Regions from separate parts of the Mesorhizobium sp. M0088 genome, predicted to be linked through region 3. Evidence: riboswitches for the same ligand, from Rfam matches in the RefSeq annotation. Region 3 holds a riboswitch; each other region holds the start of a gene.
What was found. A riboswitch is a leader RNA that binds a small molecule or an ion and turns the genes downstream of it on or off. The one in region 3 is predicted to bind cobalamin.
Positions count from the first base shown of each region.

Region 1 (5,368 bases), on a different contig from region 3:
TCGCCATAGGCGATATCAGCCTCGTTCACGCGGCCGATCAGCTTCTCGCCGAGATAGTTCGACAGTTCGCTCAGGGATGCGGTCATGGATTTACCGTTCGATCGTGCCGGTGCGGCGGATCTTCTTCTGCAAGAGAAGAATGCCGTAGAGCAGCGCTTCGGCGCTCGGCGGGCAGCCGGGCACATAGATATCGACGGGCACGATGCGGTCGCAGCCGCGCACCACCGAATAGGAGTAGTGGTAGTAGCCGCCGCCATTGGCGCAGGAGCCCATCGATATGACGTAGCGCGGTTCCGGCATCTGGTCGTAGACCTTGCGCAGCGCCGGCGCCATCTTGTTGGTCAGCGTGCCGGCGACGATCATGATGTCGGACTGGCGCGGGGACGCGCGCGGCGCGACGCCGAACCGCTCCGAATCATAGCGCGGCATCGAGGTGTGGATCATCTCGACCGCGCAGCAAGCGAGGCCGAACGTCATGAACATCAGCGACCCGCTGCGCGCCCAGGTGATGAGCGCCTCGGTCGAAGTGACCAAAAAGCCCTTGTCGGCCAACTCGTTGTTGATCTCGAGGAAGAAGGGATCGTCCTCCCCCACCGGCCTGCCGGTGTTGGGATCGATAATACCCTTGGGCTTCGGCGCGACGAGGGTGCCTGAACTGTCGTTCAATCCCATTCCAGCGCTCCTTTTTTCCATTCATAGGCAAAGCCGATGGTCAGCACCGCCAAAAACACCATCATCGACCAGAAACCGAGCATGCCGATCTTCGAAAACGACACCGCCCACGGAAACAGGAAGGCCACTTCCAGGTCGAAGATGATGAACAGGATCGACACCAGGTAGAAACGGATGTCGAACTTCATGCGGGCGTCGTCGAACGAGTTGAAACCGCACTCATAGGCGGAAAGCTTTTCGGGATCGGGATTGCGGTAGGCCACCAGGAAGGGCGCGGCCAGCAGCGCCAGGCCGACAACCAGCGCCACGCCTATGAACAGGACGATGGGCAGGTATGAGCTCAAGAGTGCGTTCATGCTCGGCTTTCCGTTGGCGCCAATCCAGTTTGATTACAGCACCGGACCCTAATGCGGAAGCGTGACAGTTTAACCGCTGAACCGTTTTAAGGGCCTATGCTGCAACGCGGCGAGGGTTAGCGCAGCACTTCCAGCGAAGCAAGTCAAACCTTGTTCAAAACACCGACCTGGACGGCATATCGCGGCAAACTGGTCCGATCCGCTCCTGTTTGATTTCCTTCGCTTTTTACTCCACTTTTCTCTCCTGACATGGATGCCGCCAAAACCCTGCTAGCATGGGTTGGAATCAGCCATTCGACCCTCGGTCAAAACACTTCAAAGTGATGCCTGCATGAAGGAAAAGATTTCGCTCCCCACGGCCCGTCGCATCGCGCTTGCCGCCCAGGGGTTTCTCGATCCCCGCCCGACCGGCACGCCCGACCGCCGGCATTTTGCCCGCACCCTCTCCCGCACCGGCCTGCTGCAGATCGATTCCGTCAGCGCGGTGGTGCGCGCTCATTATATGCCGCTCTATTCGCGCCTTGGTCCCTACCCGTTCTCGCTGCTCGACAACGCGGCCGTGACGCGTAAGCGCACGGTTTTCGAATACTGGGCGCACGAGGCGTCCTTCCTGCCGGTCGAGACCTACCCGCTGATGCGCTGGCGCATGCAGCGCGCCGAGCGCGGCGACGAAATGTATCTGGGCCTCGCCAAATGGGGCCGCGAACATGCCGCCTATATCGAGGAGATCTACCGCCAGGTCGCCGAGCGCGGCCCGATCGCCGCTTCCGCGCTCGAAGGCCAGAAAGGCTCGGGCGGCTGGTGGGGCTGGAGCCACGCCAAGCATGCCTTCGAATGGCTGTTCTGGGCCGGACGCATCACCACGGCGCACCGTCGCGGTTTCGAGCGCTTCTATGATCTGCCCGAGCGCGTGCTGCCGCAGGCGGTCCTCGATCTGCCGGTGCCGACGCCTGAGGACGCGCACCGCGAATTGCTGCGCATTTCCGCCCGCGCCCACGGCGTGGCGACTTCAGGCGATTTGCGCGATTATTTCCGCCTGTCGCCGGCCGATATGAAAGGCCGGTTGGAGGAACTGGTTGAAACCGGCGAATTGCTGCCGATGCGCGTCGAAGGCTGGGACAAGCCGGCCTATCTTCACCGGGATGCCCGCCTGCCGCGCAAAGTCGAGGCCCGCGCCCTGCTGGCGCCGTTCGATCCTGTCGTCTTCGAACGCTCGCGCACAGAGCGGCTGTTCGACTTCCACTACCGCATCGAGATCTACACGCCGGCCGACAAGCGGCAATACGGCTACTATGTCCTGCCGTTCCTGCTCGGCGACAGGATCGTGGCACGCGTCGACCTCAAGGCAGATCGTCCGGCCAGCGTGCTGCGGGTCCATGCGGCCTACGCCGAGCCCAAGGCGCCACCTGAAACCGCTGCAGAACTGTTCGAGGAATTGAAGCAGATGCAGGGCTGGCTTGGCCTTGAGCGCATGGAAGTGACCCCGGCCGGCGATTTGGGTCCGGCGCTGGCCGACATCGCCATGTCGTAAGCTCGCGTTGACACCGCCGCCCGCAAAAGCCTAAATCCGGTTCAGATGGTCTCTTGCCCGCAACGGCAAGAGCTAAGAGGGAATGCGGTGCGGGGCAAAATCCCAAATCCGCGGCTGTCCCCGCAACTGTAAGCGAAGAGCCAAGGCCGAAAGCCACTGGGAGTTCCCGGGAAGGCGGCTACCCAAGGCGATGACCCGCGAGCCAGGAGACCTGCCGTCTGCGACTATAGAATCCGATCGCCCGGCGGGTTTCCGGGCAAGGAGCCCGATCTTTGGACCACGACAGCAGTTTTTCGGCTGGCACAGCGGATATTTCGTCCGGCCATGATGATGCCTTGGCCGGCGTCACCATCATCGTCTGCGCCTCCTGCCGCGATGAGACCGGCTCCGACGCCCATCCTCGCGCCGGCGAATTGCTGGCGGAGGATACGCGCCGCGCCGCATCCGGCGACGACATCCGCATCCGCAGCGTCGAATGCCTTGGCAATTGCAAGCGGCGCCTCAGCGCCGCCATCCTGCGCGACGGCTGCTGGAGCTATGTCTTTGGCGACCTGACCGAGACCAGCGGCGCCGACCTCGTCACGGGCGCCAAGCTTTTCGCCACCTCGACCGACGGTCTCATTCCCTGGCGTGGCCGTCCCGATAGCCTGAAGCGTGGCCTCGTTGCCCGCATCCCTCCCCTCGACATGCTGAAGGACTGACCATGACTGCCCCAGATTCGTCTGCGAACCTCTCCCGCGTTCCCTGCACCGTCGTCACCGGCTTCCTCGGCGCCGGCAAGACGACGCTGGTCCGCCATCTCCTGGAAAACGCCGGCGGCAAGCGCATTGCCATCATCGTCAACGAGTTTGGCGACATCGGCATCGACGGCGAGATCCTGAAGGGCTGCGGCATCGACACCTGCCCGGAGGAAAACATCGTCGAACTGGCCAATGGCTGCATCTGCTGCACCGTCGCCGATGATTTCGTCCCGGCGCTTGACAAGATCCTGTCGCTGACGCCGAGGGTCGACCACATCCTGATCGAGACTTCGGGCCTGGCGCTGCCCAAGCCGCTGGTCCAGGCCTTCCAGTGGCCGAGCGTGAAAAGCCGGGTGACTGTCGATGGCGTCATTGCCGTGGTCGACGGCCCGGCCTTGGCCGAAGGCCGCGTCGCCAACGACATGGATGCCCTGCAGGCGCAGCGCGCCGGGGACGAGACGCTCGACCACGACGACCCGGTGGAAGAACTGTTCGAGGACCAGATCGCCTGCGCCGACCTGATCATCCTGTCGAAGAGCGACCTGATGGACGCCGCCGGCACCGCCCGCGCCAATACCATCATTGGCGAACACTCCGCCCGCGCGGTGAAGATCGTGCCGACATCGCATGGCAAGGTCGATCCCTCGGTGCTGCTCGGGCTCGGTCTCGCCGTCGAGGACGACATCCAGAACCGCAAGTCCCATCATGACGGCGCGTTCGACCACGAGCATGACGACTTCGACACCTTCATCGTCGACATTGCCTCGATCGCCAATCCGGACGAGCTGGCAAAGCGCGTCGCCACCGTCGCAGAAGAAGAGAACGTGCTGCGCGTAAAAGGCTTCGTCGAAGTCGGCGGCAAGCCGATGCGGCTCTTGCTGCAGGCCGTCGGGCCGCGCGTCAATCATTACTATGACCGCGCCTGGACTGCGCAGGACGACCGCCGCTCGCGTCTCGTCGTCATCGGCCTGAAAGGGCTGAACCGCCCGGCGATCGAGCGTATACTCGCCGGCTGATTTCGGACACGGGTCGCGATGCACATCCTCACCACGACATCCGCCTCGCTCGACGACCTCGCCGAGCCGGTCGATCTGCGGCAGACGCCGGCGGATATCGTGGCGCTGTCCTTCACCGACAGCGACCTCGCCGGACTGGCGGCAGCCTGGAAGGCCGATGCCGGCCGCCTGCCCTCGATGCGGCTGGCCGCACTTCGTGACCTGCGCCATCCCATGTCCGTCGACCTCTGGATCGACAGCGTCGCCCGCCACGCCAAGATCATCCTCGTGCGCATCCTCGGCGGCTACGACTGGTGGCGCTACGGCTGCGACCAGCTCGCCTCGACCGCCCGCGAACGCGGCATAAAACTGGCGCTGCTGCCCGGCGAATGCCGCGACGAGGATTTGCGCCTGATCGAAGCCTCCACGCTGCCGCGCGAAGAGTTGGACGGCCTGCTCGACTATTTCCGCGAGGGCGGCCCGGCGAATATGAGCGCGCTGGTGCGGAGATTGGCGCGGCTGGCGGGGTCGGATGCGTCTTTCGTCGAACCGGTCGCCGTGCCCAAAGCTGGCTACTACGAACCCGGACGTGGCGTCGTCCCCCTCCCCCTCGAGGGGAGGGTCCGGCCGCAGGCCGGGGGTGGGGTCCTCTCCGAAGCGCGCCGACTCAAAGAAACGCCGCGTCCGGTCGTACCGACCCCACCCGGCCCTGCGGGCCACCCTCCCCTCGAGGGGGAGGGAAAGGTCGTGCCTATCCTGTTCTACCGCTCGATGCTGCTGGCCGCCGATGTCGCGCCGATCGACGCACTTTTTGAAGCTCTGCGACAGCGCGGCATCAACCCAGTCCCCATCTTCGTCTCCAGCCTCAAGGACCCGGCATCCCTGGCGTTCGTGGAAACAGCACTCGCCTCACTGAAACCCGCCGCCATCATCACCGCTACCGCTTTCGCGTCCGGTGCCGAACCCGGCAATGAGACCTTGTTCGACCGCGCCGGCGTGCCGGTCTTCCAGGTCATCGTCGCCACCACCCGCCGCGACATCTGGGAGAACAACCAGCGCGGCCTGGCGCCCGCC
Region 1 covers NZ_JAMYUI010000038.1:32,210-37,577, forward strand. The annotation lists gene NKJ67_RS32590 (NADH-quinone oxidoreductase subunit C) at 1-86, opposite strand, end outside; gene NKJ67_RS32595 (NuoB/complex I 20 kDa subunit family protein) at 91-672, opposite strand; gene NKJ67_RS32600 (NADH-quinone oxidoreductase subunit A) at 663-1,028, opposite strand; gene NKJ67_RS32605 (winged helix-turn-helix domain-containing protein) at 1,360-2,559, shown strand; cobalamin riboswitch at 2,589-2,792, shown strand; gene NKJ67_RS32610 (DUF1636 family protein) at 2,832-3,260, shown strand; gene cobW (cobalamin biosynthesis protein CobW) at 3,263-4,315, shown strand; gene cobN (cobaltochelatase subunit CobN) at 4,334-5,368, shown strand, end outside.
Region 1: it holds a riboswitch for cobalamin, as region 3 does, so the genes downstream of both, NKJ67_RS32610 (DUF1636 family protein) here and NKJ67_RS24280 (ABC transporter ATP-binding protein) in region 3, are expected to answer to the same signal.

Region 2 (5,368 bases), on a different contig from region 3:
ACGCCGGAGCCCGCCGAAATGAACAGATATTTGGCCGCCGGGTGGCTATGCAGCGAAAAATCACCGGTCGGCCCATAGGCCTTGACGTGCGAGCCCGGCGTCAGATGGTCGAACATCCAGCGCGTGCCGGTGCTGCCCGCCTGCGCCTTGACCGTCACCGCGATCGAGAATGGCCGCGACGGCGAGGACGACAGCGTGTAGGTGCGCATCAGCGGCCCGTCCAATGTCGGCAGTTCCAGCGTCACGAACTGGCCCGGCTTGTAGCGGAACCAGGTCTGGTTGTCGGAGCGGAAGGTGAAGGTCTTCACGTCCGGCGCTTCGTCGCTGACGCCGATCACTTCCAGCACCTGCAGCCGGTCGTTCCAGGGCGTCATCTGGTCGAGATGGCGATAGAGGCCAAGGTCCGTCATCGCATTCATCCTCTTGTCCCCTGAGCTAGGCGACGCTGCGCAGGGCCGGCCGGCCGCCTTCGGCAAGGCGCGGCCCGATGAACGACGCGTACCACTCGACGAACTGGATCACGCCGCCCTCATGCAGCTCCGAATAGGGGCCTGGTTCGTAGGCCGGCGACAGGATGCCGAAGGCGTTTTCCTCGACGATGCGGCGGTCCTGGTCGTTGGTCTCGGTCCAGACATGGGTGAGCTCAGCGAGGTCGTAGTCGACGCCTTCGACCGCATCCTTGTGGACGAGCCATTTCGTCGTCACCGCGGTTTCCGTGGCACTGATCGGCAGCACGCGGAAGGTGACGGCGTGGTCGCCGAGGATATGGTTCCAGGTGGTCGGATAGTGGTAGAGCAGCAAGGAGCCGATGCGGTCGGTTGAAACGCTGTCGGACAGGTTCTTCTGGACCGCCCGTTTTCCCGTCATGGTGTAGCTGACGGCATCGCGCAGCAGCGGCGCGCGGGTGGCGCGGTACTGCCCTGCCGGATCGATGCGGAATTTGCTCGGCAAGCCTGATGCCTCGCATCTGGCCCAGTGCGCGACCATTTCAGGGTCGCTGTCGGCGCCTTGGACGCCGGTCACGGTCGGAGCCTCGGGGAAGGTCTTGCACAGTTCGGGGTGATTGGCGACGCAGTGGTAGCACTCGCGGTTGTTTTCCCAGACCAGCTTCCAGTTGCCCTTCTCGATGATCGTGCTCTCAAAGGCGATCTTTGCCTCACGCAAACGGTGCGGCAAAAGATAAGGTTCGATCATCGCCCGCATCGGCGCGAAATCCGCCGGCTCCTTGGCCAGGCAGATGAAGATGTAGCCGCCGACGCTCTCGCAGGCGACCGGCTTCAGGCCGAAATCACTCTTGTCGAAACCGTCGGCCATCTGGCGGGCAAACAGCAGGCGGCCGTCCAGCTCATAGGTCCACTGATGATAGGGGCAGACGAGCTTTGCCGCCGTACCCTTTTCCGCGTTGCACACGCGGCTGCCGCGATGGCGGCAGGAATTGTGGAAGGCGTTGATCTTGCCTTGCTGGTCGCGGACAAGGACGACCGGATAGTCGCCGATCTGCACGGTGATGTAGCTGCCCGGCTTCGGCAGTTCGCAATCATGGCCGATGAACAGCCAGTCGCGATACCAGATCAGCTCCATGTCGAGCTTGAAGTAGTCTGGATCGGTGTAGAAGGGCTGCTCCAGCGAAAAGCCTTGCCGGCGCCCCTTCAGGAGCCTCAGCATGTCGTTGCGGGTATCCATGTCCTGTCCTCGTTTCTAAGGACTGAACTGGTGGTGATGGAGGAAGGATTGAAACGCAGGCCGGCTAGGTGCCGGACATGCGCTATCCACCTCTTGACCGCCCACCGCGATCAGTCGAGTCTAAAAATCTCGGGCTGGTTTCCGGGCTCTGGAGTTGTCCTTGCGGACCATCGCGACACCTTCCCAGGCAGTTGCCCAGTGGTCTCCCGTTGCGACTTGAACTCCACCACCGTTGCGGGGGCAGCGCCGGATTCTGACCGGCTTCCCAATTCTCCGCCTCGTCGTCACGAAGCGGCACCTGAGATGGGTATGATCTAACCACGATCGCTGGCGCGCCGTCGGCATGAAAACGACATCGTATCCATGCGGCGCGACACGGCATGCGAAACGTCACCGCAGATCGTCGCGGGCCGAAATCCCGCCTCCCGGGCGGCCATTTGCCGGCTGCGATCTTCCCGAGTCCGACCCTTGGCGGGGGTCAAAAAAGGTTAACGGTTTCGAAAAGTGACTATTAGCTTGACCTAAAATCGAACCGAACGGTTCGTTTCTGTTGACGGTGCGTGCAGGATGGTGTGAACGCCGGGCCTTTGAAACAGTCAGTGATCCATCGGATGGTTAAACTTAACATGCTGATATAGAAAGCAAAAATGTATCTCTAGATTCCCCTGGCACAATTTCAAGGTGTGGATTCATGGTCCACACGGAACAACTTCGTGATTGGAAAAGGCGGGGTTGCCCTCCCACATCGGGGTTGTCCGAACGACGCGATTTCATTTCCAAGACACGCCGCTAGACGGACGGAAAAAGACGATACTGGAGTACAAAAATGAAAAAGATCATTCTCACTGCCGCAGCCCTTCTGGCCATTTCCGGCAGCGCCTTCGCTGGTAGCGACCACTACGGTTCGAACGCCGCGGCAGCCACTGCTGTCGACAGCTCGTACACCGCTTCGACCAAGAAGTCGGAACCGGCTGCTCAGGCGCCTGCCCAGGGTGCTGACCACAACCTCTTCGGCAACAACTAACAGCCGATTCCCAGTCGACGGCGGGCTCGCCCGCTGCCCTGGCGAAATTCAGACATTCGAAATTCAGACATTCAGGAGTATTTAAGATGAACAAGATCCTCATTGCTGCCGCCGCCGTTCTGGCCATCACCGGCAGCGCTTTCGCGGGCAGCGACAACTACGGTTCGAACGGCGCCAACCAGCCTGCCGCCGCTGTGGACCAGTCGTACACGGCTTCCACCAAGACCTCGGAACCGGCTGCCCAGACACCCGCTCAGGGCAGCGATCGTAACCTCTTCGGTCGCTAAAACCAATTTCGCAAGCGACGGCAGCTGTGTCTGCCGTCTGGCGAAATCCAGAATTCAGGAGACTAAAATGAACAAGATCCTTATTGCTGCCGCCGCCGTTCTGGCCATCACCGGCAGTGCTTTCGCCGGCAGCGACAACTTTGGCTCCAACGGCGCCAACCAGCCTGCGGTTACTTCGGTTGACAGCGCGCATACGAGCTCGGTCCGCAACAGCGGTGGCCTCGTCGAGAAGCTGCTCAATTCGTCGGGCGACGTAGAGAAGTCCGCTCCTCAGGGCAGCGACCGGAATCTCTTCGGCCGTTAACAGCCGAAGCTGATCTTCAAAAAAAGAGCGGCGGGCCTGGCCCGCTGCTCTTTTTTGTCCAAGACGCGGTTCTGCCTCAGGCCGCCTTCGCTTCAGCCTCATGAAGGGCAAACGACCGTCCGTCAGCGTCGAAGAGATGCAGGTCCTCGCCATTGGCGCTCAGCCGCAATGTCGAACCGCGCTTGACCTCGACATTGCCGGGCAGCTTGGTCACCAGCGGCAGGTCGGCGCGACCGATGTCGACATAGACCAGCTGCACCTCGCCGAGCTGCTCGACATAGTCGACCGTCCCCTCGAACAGATAGTCCGCGCCGCTGGCGATGATCAGGTCCTCCGGCCGCACGCCAAAACTCACCGCAGCGCCCTTTGCCGAAGCCGGCGTCGCGATCGGCACGGTTGCCTTGCGTCCGCCGACATGGCTGACGACGGTCGGATTGCCTGATTTGTCGATGGTTGCGGGCAGGATATTCATGGCCGGCGAGCCGATGAATTGCGCAACGAACAGATTGCCGGGCTTCTTGTAGAGGTCCATCGGCGTGCCGACCTGCTCGATATGGCCGTCCTTGAGCACCACGATGCGGTCGGCGAGCGTCATTGCCTCGACCTGGTCGTGGGTGACGTAGATCATGGTCGTGTTGGGCATCGATTCCTTGAGCTTGGCGATTTCGATGCGGGTGGCGACTCGCAGCGCCGCATCAAGGTTCGAAAGCGGCTCGTCGAACAGGAACACCTTCGGATTGCGCACGATGGCCCGGCCGATGGCGACGCGCTGGCGCTGGCCGCCCGACATCGCCTTGGGCAGGCGGTCGAGATATTTGGTCAGCTGCAGGATCTCGGCGGCCTGACGCACGCGGCGGTCGATCTCGGCCTTGTTCTCTTTGCCGATCTTCATCGAGAACGCCATGTTGTCGTAGACGGTCATGTGCGGGTAGAGCGCGTAGGACTGGAACACCATGGCGATGCCCCGTTTCGACGGCGGCACGTCGTTCACCACTTCGCCGGCTATTCTGAGCTCGCCGGAGGTGATTTCCTCGAGCCCGGCGATCGATCTCAGCAATGTCGACTTGCCGCAGCCCGACGGGCCGACGAAGACGATGAACTCGCCCGATTTAATATCGAGGTCGATGCCGTGGAGAATGTTCAGATTGCCGTAGGACTTCTTCACTTGTCTTAGCGTGACATCGGCCATTTGGTTTCCTCCAGTGATTGGAATTCAGTCGAGACGCCCGAACCAGGCGCCGTAGCCGCCAAGCTCGATGGAACCGCTGTTCGCCTGCCCCGAAAATCCGTGCCCGGGCAGAGGTTGCAGCGATCGGCCGCCAAGGTCAACCTTGGCCGGCCCGGCTCCCAGATTGAAGACGCAGACGATCTGCTCGTTGCCTGCGCGGCGCGTGAAGGCGACGGTGTCGCCCTCACTTTCGATGAAGGTGATGTCGCCCTTGGCGAGCGCCGGATGGGCACGCCGGAAGGTGAGAAAGCGCCGGTAGTGCTCGAGCAGCGAAGCCTCGTCGCCCTGCTGGACATTGACCGCTTGCGCCAGATGCTTGGCCGGCACCGGCAGCCAGGGCTTTGCCTGGGAGAAGCCGCCATTCTTGGCGCTGCCATCCCACACCATCGGTGTGCGGCAGCCGTCGCGGCCCTTGAATTCCGGCCAGAAGCGGATGCCATAGGGATCCTGCAGATCCTCGAACCGCAGCTCTGCCTCACCGAGCCCAAGCTCCTCGCCCTGGTAGATGCAGACCGAACCGCGCAACGACATCAGCAGCGCCGAGATGACCTTGAGGTAGGCGGTCGGGTCGGCCTCATTGGCGGCCCAGCGCGAGGCCGGGCGCATCACGTCGTGGTTGGAGAAGGCCCAGCACGACCAGCCGTCGCTGGCGACTTTGCCGAAGGATTCCAGCACCGAGCGGACCTTGCCCGCGCTGATCTTTTCCGGCGCCAGGAAATCGAAGGAGTAGCACATGTGCACGCGCTTGCCGCCTGCGGTGTAGGCGGCAACCACTTCAAGCCCGCGCTGCGAATCGCCGACCTCGCCGACCGCTGCGGTTGCCGGATACTCATCGAGCAGGG
Region 2 covers NZ_JAMYUI010000001.1:488,942-494,309, reverse strand. The annotation lists gene NKJ67_RS02230 (FAD-binding oxidoreductase) at 1-410, opposite strand, end outside; gene NKJ67_RS02225 (aromatic ring-hydroxylating oxygenase subunit alpha) at 436-1,683, opposite strand; cobalamin riboswitch at 1,799-2,000, opposite strand; gene NKJ67_RS02220 (DUF680 domain-containing protein) at 2,510-2,707, shown strand; gene NKJ67_RS02215 (DUF680 domain-containing protein) at 2,794-2,994, shown strand; gene NKJ67_RS02210 (DUF680 domain-containing protein) at 3,062-3,298, shown strand; gene NKJ67_RS02205 (ABC transporter ATP-binding protein) at 3,375-4,487, opposite strand; gene bglA (beta-galactosidase BglA) at 4,512-5,368, opposite strand, start outside.
Region 2: it holds a riboswitch for cobalamin, as region 3 does, so the genes downstream of both, NKJ67_RS02225 (aromatic ring-hydroxylating oxygenase subunit alpha) here and NKJ67_RS24280 (ABC transporter ATP-binding protein) in region 3, are expected to answer to the same signal.

Region 3 (5,368 bases):
CGCTTTCCCGAGGTCTATTTCCCGATGGAGGTGCGCTCGGTCGCGCCGGACCAGTTCTGGCTTTCGCCATTCTACAACAGGCTGACCTGCTCCATCGCCATCCACCATGATGCAGCGAACGATCCTCTGCCGTTCATGCGGGCGGCAGAGCCGATCTTCCGCAGATATGGCGGCAGGCCGCATTGGGGCAAGATGCACAGCCTGAAAGCGGCGGATATGAAAAAGCTCTACCCGCGCTGGGACGATGCCATGGCGGTGCGCCGCGACATCGATCCGCAAAACCGCTTCGTCTCCCCCTACATGGCCGGCTTGTTCGGCATCGAATGATGAGCACCTATTTTTCCACCCTCTCGGATGCGCTGAAGGAAGCCGGCATCTTCCAGCCCTGCCTGCTGCTCGATCGCGACCGGCTGGACAGCAACATTGCCCTGGTGAAGGGGAGAGTGGATCCCGGCCTGGCCGTGCGGCTGGTCGACAAATCGCTCGCCTGCCTGCCGCTGCTTGCGTATATCGCCAAGGCGCTTGGCAGTGAGCGCTTCATGACCTTCCACCCGCCGATCAGCGAGGCGGTGCTGAAGGCGTTCCCGGATGCCGATCTGCTCTACGGCAAGCCGATGCCGATCGGCGCGGCAAGGGCGGCGCTGGTGAAAGCCGATACCGACTGGTCGCGCGTCTGCTGGCTGATCGACAGCGAGGAAAGACTGGCGGAATATGGCGCGCTGGCAGACGAACTCGGCATCGGCCTGCGCATCGCTTTCGAGATCGATGTCGGGCTGCATCGCGGCGGGTTCGCCAATCCTGACGCCTTGTCGGAGGCGTTGAGCGCGTTGCCGGCCCGGCTGCATTGCGAAGGCGTCATGGCCTACGAGGCGCATGCGCCGCTCATTCCTGGCCTTTTCGGCGGACCGGCAAAGGCATTGGCAAAGGCGTCGGCGCAGGCCTCGGCGTTCGTCGCCTGTCTCGGCGCCGACCAGCGCCGCATCCTGAACATCGGCGGCAGCAAGACCGCGCTGCTTCATCATGGCGGCGCGGCCAATGAGGTCTCGATGGGCTCGGCCTTTGTGCTGCCCAGCGACTTCGATACGCCAGGCCTCGACGGCTTCCAGCCGGCGGCCTTCATCGCCACGCCGATCCTGAAAATGGTCGAGCCGATGCTGCCCGGCCCGCCGGCCGTCACTCGCCTGCTGCAGGCGCTCGGCCGGTTCCCGCGCAAGGGTTGCTACCTCTATGGCGGCAAGTGGATGGCCGAGCCGGTCTTCCCAGAAGGCATGAAGGCGAACGGGCTGCTCGGCCTGTCCTCCAACCAGCAATTCATGGGCTTGCCCGCCGACGCGACCGCAAAGCCCGGGGACTACGCGTTTCTAAGGCCGACGCAGAGCGAAGCCGTGCTGCAGCAGTTCGGGTCGATCGCGGTGTTTTCCGGCGGCCGGATCGCCGATCGCTGGCCGGCGTTGCCGATGGCCTGACCGACTACGCCTTCACCGGTATCCAGATCTCCAGCCCGCCCTTGCCGCTGCGCGGGTCGAATTCGGGGCCGTAGCGTTCGAATTCCGGCGCGTCCGCGATCTCATGCCCGGAGGCCGGCAGCCATTTGTTCCAGATCGTGTTGACCGTCCGGCGGATGGTCGAGATGTGTTCGCGGTGGGCAAAGACCGCATATTTCTGCGCCGGCACCCGCACCCGGTAGAAGTCCCTGGGCAGGTCGGAGAAGTCAGACACTTCGACGCCGGCGATGTAGTCGAAATTGCCGGCATCGTCGCCGTTGACGCAGACGCCATAGGCGACGTCGCCGGTCTCGCCCGGAATGTTGCCGATATAGGGGCCGAAGCGCTGCCACTGCATCGGGATGGCGGCGCTGGTTTCGCAGCTGTAGCGTTCGCCGAGGCCGGCCATCAGGAACGGCCGGCTGGTCTCGAAACGCGGCGGTTCGAGATTGGTGAGGAGGGACTGGTCCATCAGGATCGGCTCCACGAGGTCGAGCTTGTCGAGTGTGCCCTGCGCGCGCACCAGTTCCGGCGTGGTGCCGAACTGATCGCGGAAGGCACGGGTGAACGCCTCATGCGAGTTGTAGCCGGCGTCGAGCGCGACGGCGAGGATGTCGGGCGCCCCGCCCGCCAGCTTGCGCGCCGCCTCGGTCAGCCGGCGTGAGCGCATGTAGCCCATCACCGACCGGCCGGTGGCGGCGCCGAAGGCGCGCGTCACATGAAAACGCGACACGCCGCTGCTTTGCGCGACATCATCAAGCGAGATCGCCTCCGGCAGATGGCTTTCGACGAACCACAGCGCTTTCTCGGTCGGGTCCATTTTCTCCTCGCATTGGCCAGATCATCCTGCCGTTTCCTGGCACGGCCAGTTTGATCGAAATTGCGCATCCCGTGCAATCTGTCCCGACGCCGGTCGCCATCCGGCCAACCGCCCCCATGAGCTTTCGCTTGACAGCGACCGGCGTCATCTCTTAGGTATGTTATATTATTACATATCGAGAGCATGAAATGCCTGTTTCCCTTAGCTGGCCCACCACTCCGTCCGAGAAATCCATTGCGAAGCGATTGGGGGAAACCTACGCTGAAGCGGTGATGGTCCCCGAGTCGAAAGGCGAGGGGTGAAAAGGGAACACGGTGAGGCCTGCGCAGGTCCAGACCGTGGCTGCCCCCGCAACTGTAAGCGGCGAGCAAAATCCGTGAATGCCACTGGCCGGCAAGGCTGGGAAGGCTGGATGGCGCAACGACCCGTGAGCCAGGAGACCTGCCATCACTGAGTTGACCGGACGGGGTGTGCCGGGAGGAAACGCGAACTCCGGTCTTGTCGGCCGGTTCGCCAGCTTCCTTCCGTCGCCAGTTTTGGAAAGTGACGGAAAGTTGGACGGCTCCATCCATCGCATCGTCGTATATACGCTTTGCCGTCCCGACAAGCCGGCGGGCAGCAGCCGATGACCGTAGCGCTTCTCGAAGCCCGTGACCTCTGCGTGACGGCGAATGGGCGGGATCTGGTCCATGCGGTCAGCTTCTCGGTGGCCGCCGGCGATCGCCTTGCCATCATCGGTCCCAACGGCGCCGGCAAGACGACGCTGCTGCGCATGCTGTCGGGCATGCTGCGTCCGAGCTCCGGCGAGGTGAAGCTCGGCGGGCGCCGCCTGGACAGGATTTCAGCCGCCGAACGGGCGCTGCACATTGCCGTGGTCGGCCAGACCGACCAGCCCGATCCGCGGCTGGCGGTGATCGACTATGTCGAGCTTGGCCGGGTTCCGCACGCCGGGCTGCGGCGCAGGAGCGAGGAGCGCGAGATCGTCGTCGATGCACTGCGCCGGACCGGCCTGCTGCCGCTATTTGGCCGCACCATCGGCTCGCTGTCGGGCGGCGAGCGCCAGCGCGCCCAACTTGCGCGCGCCATCGCCCAGCAGCCAAAAATCCTGTTCCTCGACGAGCCGACCAACCATCTCGACCCGCGTGCCCGCGGCGAACTGCTCGACCTCGTGGCAGGCTTCGAGATGACGGTGATCGCGGTGCTGCACGATCTGGCGCTGGTGGCACCGTTCGCCACCAGGGTGGCGGTGATGAACCATGCCCGTCTGCAAGCGCTCGCCGCACCGCGCGAAGCGCTGACCCAAAAGCTGATCCGCGAGATTTTCGGCATCGATGTGCTGCGTCTGCGCCATCCGACCGAAGACCGCGAACTGACGGTGTTCGATGTGCCGAACCGTGCCGCGCCGCCGACGTGATTGAAGCCATTTCATAGTCGACCCAATCCCATCCACAAGGAGCAAACCCGTGAAACGCCTGGCCTTTTCGCTTGTCTTCTCGCTGCTGGCCTCGACAGCCCTGGCCTTCCCGGTCACGGTCGACAGCTGCGGCAAGCCGCTGACCTTCGATGCGCCGCCGAAGCGCGCCGTCATCCAGGATCTCAACATGGCCGAGATGGCTTTCGCGCTGAAACTGCAGCCGTCGATCGTCGGCCTGACCGGCATCACCGGATGGTACAAGGTGGGTCCCGAATTCAAGGCCGAGCAGGGTTCGATCCCGGAACTGGCGCCGAAATATCCGACGCTCGAAAACCTCGTCGCGGTCGAGCCGGATTTCTTCTTCGCCGGCTGGTATTATGGCATGAAGCCGGGCGGCGAGGTGACACCCGATACGCTTGCCCCGCACGGCATCAAGACGCTGGTGCTGACGGAAAGCTGCGTCCATCTCGACAAGAGCCGTCCAGCCGCCTCGATGGACCTGCTCTATGGCGACGTCGAAAAGCTGGGCAAGATCTTCGGCAAGGAGGCCGAGGCGGAGAAGCTTGTTGCCGGCTGGAAGACGCGGCTCGCCGACATCACCGCCAAGGTCGGCAACGGCAAGGCAACGCGAGTGTTTCTCTATGATTCCGGCGAGGACAAGCCCTTCACCGCAGGCAAGTTCGCCATCCCCAGCGCCATGATATCAGCCGCCGGCGGCGACAACATCATGGCCGACATGGACACCAGCTGGGGCAACACGGACTGGGAAACGGTGGCGTCGCGCAATCCGCAATTCCTCATCCTGCTCGATTACCAGGGTGGCGGCGGCTACAAGAAGCTGCTCGATTTCCTGAAGGTCCATCCGGCCATGAAAGAGACGGACGCGGTCAAGAACGAGCGCTTCGTCGCCCTGCGCTATGCCGAACTGACACCCGGACCCGCCAATATCGAAGCGATCGACAAAATCGCCAAGGCCATGCATCCGGAAGCGTTTTGATGCCTGTCGCCCAAAAGTGCGCAGCGGTTTTGGGGCAGCGACATGCATGAGCAAAAGATCCTGGTAGTGCGTCGCACGCGTCCTGACAGACACGACGCATTTCCAGGTTTGCGCCATCCGGCATTCGCACTGGCCATGCTGGTGGGAGCGGCGGCGATCGCTGCTCTCGCATTGCTGTCGATCGCCTATGGCTCGACGCTGATCCCGCTGACCGACGTTGTTGCAGCACTTGGCCGCGCAATCGGCTTCAGTGGGCACGACGTGTCCGGGCCGGTCGGCAAGATCGTCGTCGATCTGCGGCTGCCGCGCACGGTCCTGGCCATCTGCGTCGGGGCCGGTCTCGGCGTCGTCGGTGCGCTGCTGCAGACGGTGACCCGCAACGACCTTGCCGACCCGTTCCTGTTCGGCCTGTCGTCGGGCGCCGCCGCGGGTGCGGTTTCCGTCATCACCGTCTTCGGAGACAGTTTCGGCATCTGGACATTGCCGGTCGCGGCCTTCACCGGCGGCATATTGGCTGCCGGTGTCGTCCTGCTGCTGGTTGCGCGGGTGAGGGGGCAAGGCCCGGAGCGGCTGATCCTTGCCGGCCTTGCCGTGTCCTTCATGTTCACCGCCTTGACCAATTATCTTGTCTTTGCCGGCGACCAGCGCGCCGC
Region 3 covers NZ_JAMYUI010000021.1:119,928-125,295, reverse strand. The annotation lists gene NKJ67_RS24295 (D-arabinono-1,4-lactone oxidase) at 1-327, shown strand, start outside; gene NKJ67_RS24290 (DSD1 family PLP-dependent enzyme) at 327-1,466, shown strand; gene NKJ67_RS24285 (AraC family transcriptional regulator) at 1,471-2,304, opposite strand; cobalamin riboswitch at 2,561-2,767, shown strand; gene NKJ67_RS24280 (ABC transporter ATP-binding protein) at 2,930-3,718, shown strand; gene NKJ67_RS24275 (ABC transporter substrate-binding protein) at 3,768-4,715, shown strand; gene NKJ67_RS24270 (FecCD family ABC transporter permease) at 4,851-5,368, shown strand, end outside.

Region 4 (5,368 bases), on a different contig from region 3:
ACGCGCCGGAACTATTCCGCGGCAATCGCGGCTGCTTCGCATCCGTCCATCTCGCACTCAGTCGTGGCAAGGCTGCGTTGGCCGAGCAGCACCGTGGCCAGTGCGATCGTGCCTGAAGCCACCGACACCCAGAACCCGCTCTGGGCGCCGAACGCATCCACCATCGCGCCGGCCGCGAACGAGCCCAGCGCCATGCCGATGCCGATGCCGGTCATGACCCAGGTGATGCCTTCGGTCAGCATCGCTTCCGGCACATGCCGCTCGATCAGGCCGAACGCGGTGATGAAGGTCGGCGAGATCGCCACACCGCTGATGAACACGGTCAGCGCCAGCAGTGGCACGGTGTCGGCGGTGAGCGGCAACAGCGTGCCGAGCGCGACGAGGGCGACTGCGATGGCCAGCTGGCGTTGCAGCGGCGCCTTCAGGCTGAGCGCGCCGACGATGATGCCGAGTACGAACGATCCCAGCGCATAAACGCCGATGACGAGGCTGGCGGCGCCCGGTTGGCCAAGCTCCTTGGTGATCGCCACGGTGGTCACTTCCGTCGTCGCGAAGGTTGCGCCGATGAAGATCAGGGCGAGGGTGATGATCTGAACCGGCCGCAGGCGGATCGCCGAGCCGCTTGAGTTATGGTCGACCGGCCGCACCCGGGGCTCGGTCGAGCGTTGCAGGATGAAGGCCGCTGATCCGAATGCGAGAAATAATGTGCTCACCAGAACGCCGGCTTCCGGGAATAGGGCGGCACTCAGGCCGACCGATAGCGATGCCCCGGCGATATAGACCAGTTCATCGGCCACGGACTCGAAGGCGAATGCGGTGTTCATCTGCGGCCGCCCCCGGAAAATCTCCGTCCAGCGCGCGCGCACCATCGCAGGTATGCTTGGCATGGCGGCGGCCAGCAGTGCCGATACGAACAGCGTCCAAACCGGCCAGTCCTGGTTGGCCGCCGCTATCAGGACCGCGAAAGCCAGCACCGCGATGATGGTGGTGGGCACCACGATTCGTGTCTGGCCCAGGCGGTCCACCAGTCTCGATATCTGCGGCGCGACGAAGGCGTTGGCCAGCGCGTATGTCGCCGAGACGGCTCCGGCCAGCCAGTATTCGCCACGCGTCTGCGACAGCATCGCCACGATGCCGATGGGCGCCATGGCGATCGGCAGGCGCGCCATGAAGCCGGCGGCCGCAAAGCCCTTGGCTCCGGGGGCACGAAAGATTTCCGCGTAGGGATTTTGCATCGGTTGGTTCCTCGACAAAGGACGATTGGACAATTACATACGGAGCGTATGATCATTAAATAGACCATACGTCGCGTATGTCAATTGGCATACGTTGCGTATGTGAATAGGGCCAGAAGCCATGCACAGACCCCGCAAGGAGATGATCGCCGAGACGCGCGCCAAGCTGATCGCGGCGGCCCGTCATGCCTTCGGCACAACAGGCTATGCGGAAGCCTCGATGGATGATTTCACCGCTTCGGCCGGGCTGACGCGCGGCGCGCTCTATCATCATTTCGGCGACAAGAAGGGGCTGCTGCAGGCGGTCATAGCCCAGATTGACGGCGAGATGGCGGCGCGCATCAATGAGGTCGCGTCGAGAGCGCCGACCCGCTGGCAACATTTCGTCGACGAGTGCTCGACCTATATCGAGATGGCGCTGGAGCCGGAAATCCAGCGCATCATGTTCCGGGATGGCCCGGCCGTGCTGGGGGATCCAGCGCAATGGCCGAATTGCAGTGCGTGCATCGCTTCAATGACCGACCATCTGACCGCGCTGCAGGACGAGGGGGTCGTTGTCTCCAGCCTCGACCCCGAGACGGCCTCGCGATTGATCAACGGAGCGAGCAGCCAGGCAGCGCAACGGATCGCCAATTCGAGCGACCCCGAAGCGACGTCGAAGAAGGTGGTGACGGCGTTCAAGCAACTGCTCGAAGGCCTGCTCAAGAAGCCGGACCCGCAGTCGAATTGAAGTTCCCACCGGAGCTTTCGTGCCGGCAGCTGTTCCCGATAGGAATTTTTTCTTGACTCGGTGACCTCAGCTAAGGTACATATTCGTCCATGGTGCTGATTTGCGCCAGTGACCCGCCGCACAGGCGGGTTTTTCGTTTGATGCTCCGTCAGCCTACGCGCCGGCGAAGGCTCCGAAGAAACCCGTTAGCCCGAATTCGTTGCCTTTTGGCGTCAGGGCCGGCAATTGACAATCGCAGGGTTGAGTCCATCCTCTTCCACCATCTCTGAGGCGGAGATTCGGGGCACATGTGGGATTTTGAGATCGGCCGGTCGGTGTCCATCATGATGCGGACCTGGCCGTTCATCGTCTTTCGCATGATCGTCTATTTCGGCATCACGCTGGCCTACATTATGGCGACGGGCACCGGCGCCTCGGTCGGCTATGGCGTCGGCCATATCTCCACTGATCCCGACGGGCCCATGTCCTTTGCCCTGTGGGGCGGCGTGGTCGGGTTTGGCCTCGTCTCGATCGCTGTGTATTGGATCCGCGAATACATCCTCTATGTCGTCAAGGCCGGCCACATCGCCGTCATGGTTCATCTGATCGACGGCCGCGACATTCCCGGCGGTCAGGACCAGATCGCCTATGCCAGGGATATCGTGACCCAGCGTTTCGCCGAGGCCAACATCCTTTTCGTCGTCGACCAACTCGTCAAGGGCGCCATCCGCGCCATCACCGGCCTGCTCGGCGGCATCGCCGCCTTCCTGCCGATACCGGGCCTGAGCGGCCTGGTCTCCTTCATCAACACGGTGATCCGCCTGTCGCTGACCTATGTCGACGAGATCATCCTCGGCTACAACATCCGCATCAATTCAGCCTCGCCCTTCGAGACGGCGCGCCAGGGCGTCGTGCTCTATGCCCAGAACGGCAAGGTCATGGTCAAGAACGCCGTCTGGCTGGCGGTCATCATGTGGGGCGTGTCGTTCATCATCTTTCTGATGATGCTGGCGCCTGCCGGCGCGATTCTGTTCCTGATGCCTGGCCAGCTCGCCGGCTGGGCTTTTGTGCTCGCCATCGTCTTCGCCTGGGCATTCAAGGCGGCATTCATTGAACCCTTCGCCATCGCCTGCCTGATGCAGGTCTATTTCAAGACCATCGCGGGCCAGGTGCCGGATCCGGCCTGGGACGCCCGGCTGGCCGAGGCGTCGTCGAAGTTCAGGGAGCTCAAGGACAAGGCGCTCGCCTCCTTCGGCGGTTCGCGCTGGGCTACGGCCGGCGCCACACCCTGATCGGCCGGGCGGGTGATGTCTGGTGAGGCAGAAACGGTGTTGAGGCGCGCCACGGTGGATTTGAGCTGTGTCTCGCCTTGCCCGGAAAAGGTCTCGCTCATGATCAGCTCCGGCAGCGGCAGCCGCCGTCCCCAGCCATGCGTTTCAAGGTCCGGTTTGGGAGCGAACTCGGAAACACGGCCGACGCAGAGATAGGCGATCGGCGTTACGTGGTCCGGAATGGCCAACAGCCGCTTTAGCGCCTGCGCTTCGATGATGCTGACCCAGCCTACACCGACGCCCTCGGCACGCGCGGCCAGCCAGAAATTCTGCACCGCGCAGACGGTGCTGTAGAGATCCATCTCCGGATTGTGCCAGCGTCCCAGCGGCGAACCCTTCGAGCGCTGCCTATCGCAGGTGATGCAGATGTTGAGCGCGCTTTCGCAGATGCCTTCCAGCTTGAGCTTGCGGTACAGTGCCTGTTTTTCCGCCTCGATCGCCGGCAGTTCCTGTTCGCGCGCGGCCAGGAACAGGTCGCGCACCTCCGCCCGTCGCTCGATGTCACGAATGACAATGAAATTCCATGGCTGCATGAAGCCGACCGATGGCGCGTGATGGGCAGCAAGCAGCAGCCGCGCCAGCACGTCGTCATCGATCGCGGTGGGCAGGAAATGGCTGCGCACGTCGCGCCGTGTGAACATGGCGCGATAGACCGCATCGCGCGCACTCTGGTCAAATCCGTCGCCAACAGCAGCGGTCAGGTGTTCCGGCATCGCTTGTCCCCTTGCGATTGCAATTGATATCATCCGCCTGGCCATGCGGATGACGATGCCTGCCAGGCCGGTCTTCTGGCTCGGGATCAACCCGCGTCCGGTGCCTTCCCGTCATCGACAGTGGCATTTACCGGCGCGGTCCCCCTCACAGCGTTGGGCACGCCACGGAATTCAACCGTGTTCCCGATTCTCCCGCTTGCGGCGGGCACCAGGCAGTACCAAAAACCTTACGCCGAAGTGCTGAGGACGCCAATGCTTGCAGCGACGCGAATGGACGCAGTCGCGATTTTCCCCAGTCATCGGCCGCCCGTGCATGGCCTTTGTCGATCCGGGTCACTAGATTAGGACGATGACCACCCGTCTCTACACCCATCCGATCTTCCTCGAGCATCTCACGCCGCCCGGACATCCCGAGCGGCCCGACCGCTTGCGTGCCATCGAGCGCGTGCTCGATGAGGAAGCCTTTGCCGGGCTCGATCGTATCCAGGCGCCGGAAGGCGACGAGGCCACCATCCTCTACGCGCATCCCGCCGATTTCGTCGCCCGCGTGCGCGCCGCCATTCCCGACGAGGGGATTGCCCGCATCGATGCCGACACCACTGCCAGTCCGAAGAGCTGGCAAGCGGCGATCACCGCGATCGGCGCCGCTAACGCCGCCGTCGATGACGTCTTTTCGGGCCGCGCCGACAACGTCTTCGTCGCCGCCCGGCCGCCCGGCCATCATGCCGAAAAGACCACGGCCATGGGCTTCTGCCTGTTCAACACGGCGGCGATCGCGGCGCGTTATGCGCAGAAGAAACACGGTGTCGAACGCGTTGCCATCGTCGACTGGGACGTGCATCACGGCAATGGCACGCAGGACATTTTCTGGGACGATCCGTCGGTGCTCTATTGCTCGACACACCAGATGCCGCTTTATCCCGGCACCGGAGCGAAGAACGAAACGGGCGCCGGCAACATCGTCAACGCGCCGCTGGCGCCGCAGACTGGCAGCGAGGTGTTTCGCGATGCCTTCCTGTCGCGCGTCCTGCCCGCGCTCGACAATTTCGCGCCCGACCTGATTATCATTTCGGCGGGGTTCGACGCGCACCACCGCGATCCGCTGGCCGAGATCAATCTGACCGAGGATGATTTCGATTGGGCGACCGGCCAGCTGATGCAGCGCGCGGCACGCCACAGCGGCAACCGGCTCGTCAGCCTGCTCGAGGGCGGCTACGATCTGCAGGGATTGGCATTTTCGGTCGCCGCCCATGTCGGGCGACTGATGAAAGGATGAATGATGGCCGATGAGACCAACGAAGACGTCAAGGCGATGAGCTTCGAGCAGGCACTCGATGCGCTGGAGAAGATCGTCGATGATCTGGAGCGTGGCGACGTGCC
Region 4 covers NZ_JAMYUI010000003.1:186,912-192,279, reverse strand. The annotation lists gene NKJ67_RS05210 (MFS transporter) at 12-1,235, opposite strand; gene NKJ67_RS05205 (TetR/AcrR family transcriptional regulator) at 1,357-1,965, shown strand; gene NKJ67_RS05200 (hypothetical protein) at 2,253-3,236, shown strand; partial or broken gene bluB (5,6-dimethylbenzimidazole synthase) at 3,359-3,988, opposite strand; cobalamin riboswitch at 4,037-4,216, opposite strand; gene NKJ67_RS05190 (histone deacetylase family protein) at 4,338-5,264, shown strand; gene NKJ67_RS05185 (exodeoxyribonuclease VII small subunit) at 5,268-5,368, shown strand, end outside.
Region 4: it holds a riboswitch for cobalamin, as region 3 does, so the genes downstream of both, bluB (5,6-dimethylbenzimidazole synthase) here and NKJ67_RS24280 (ABC transporter ATP-binding protein) in region 3, are expected to answer to the same signal.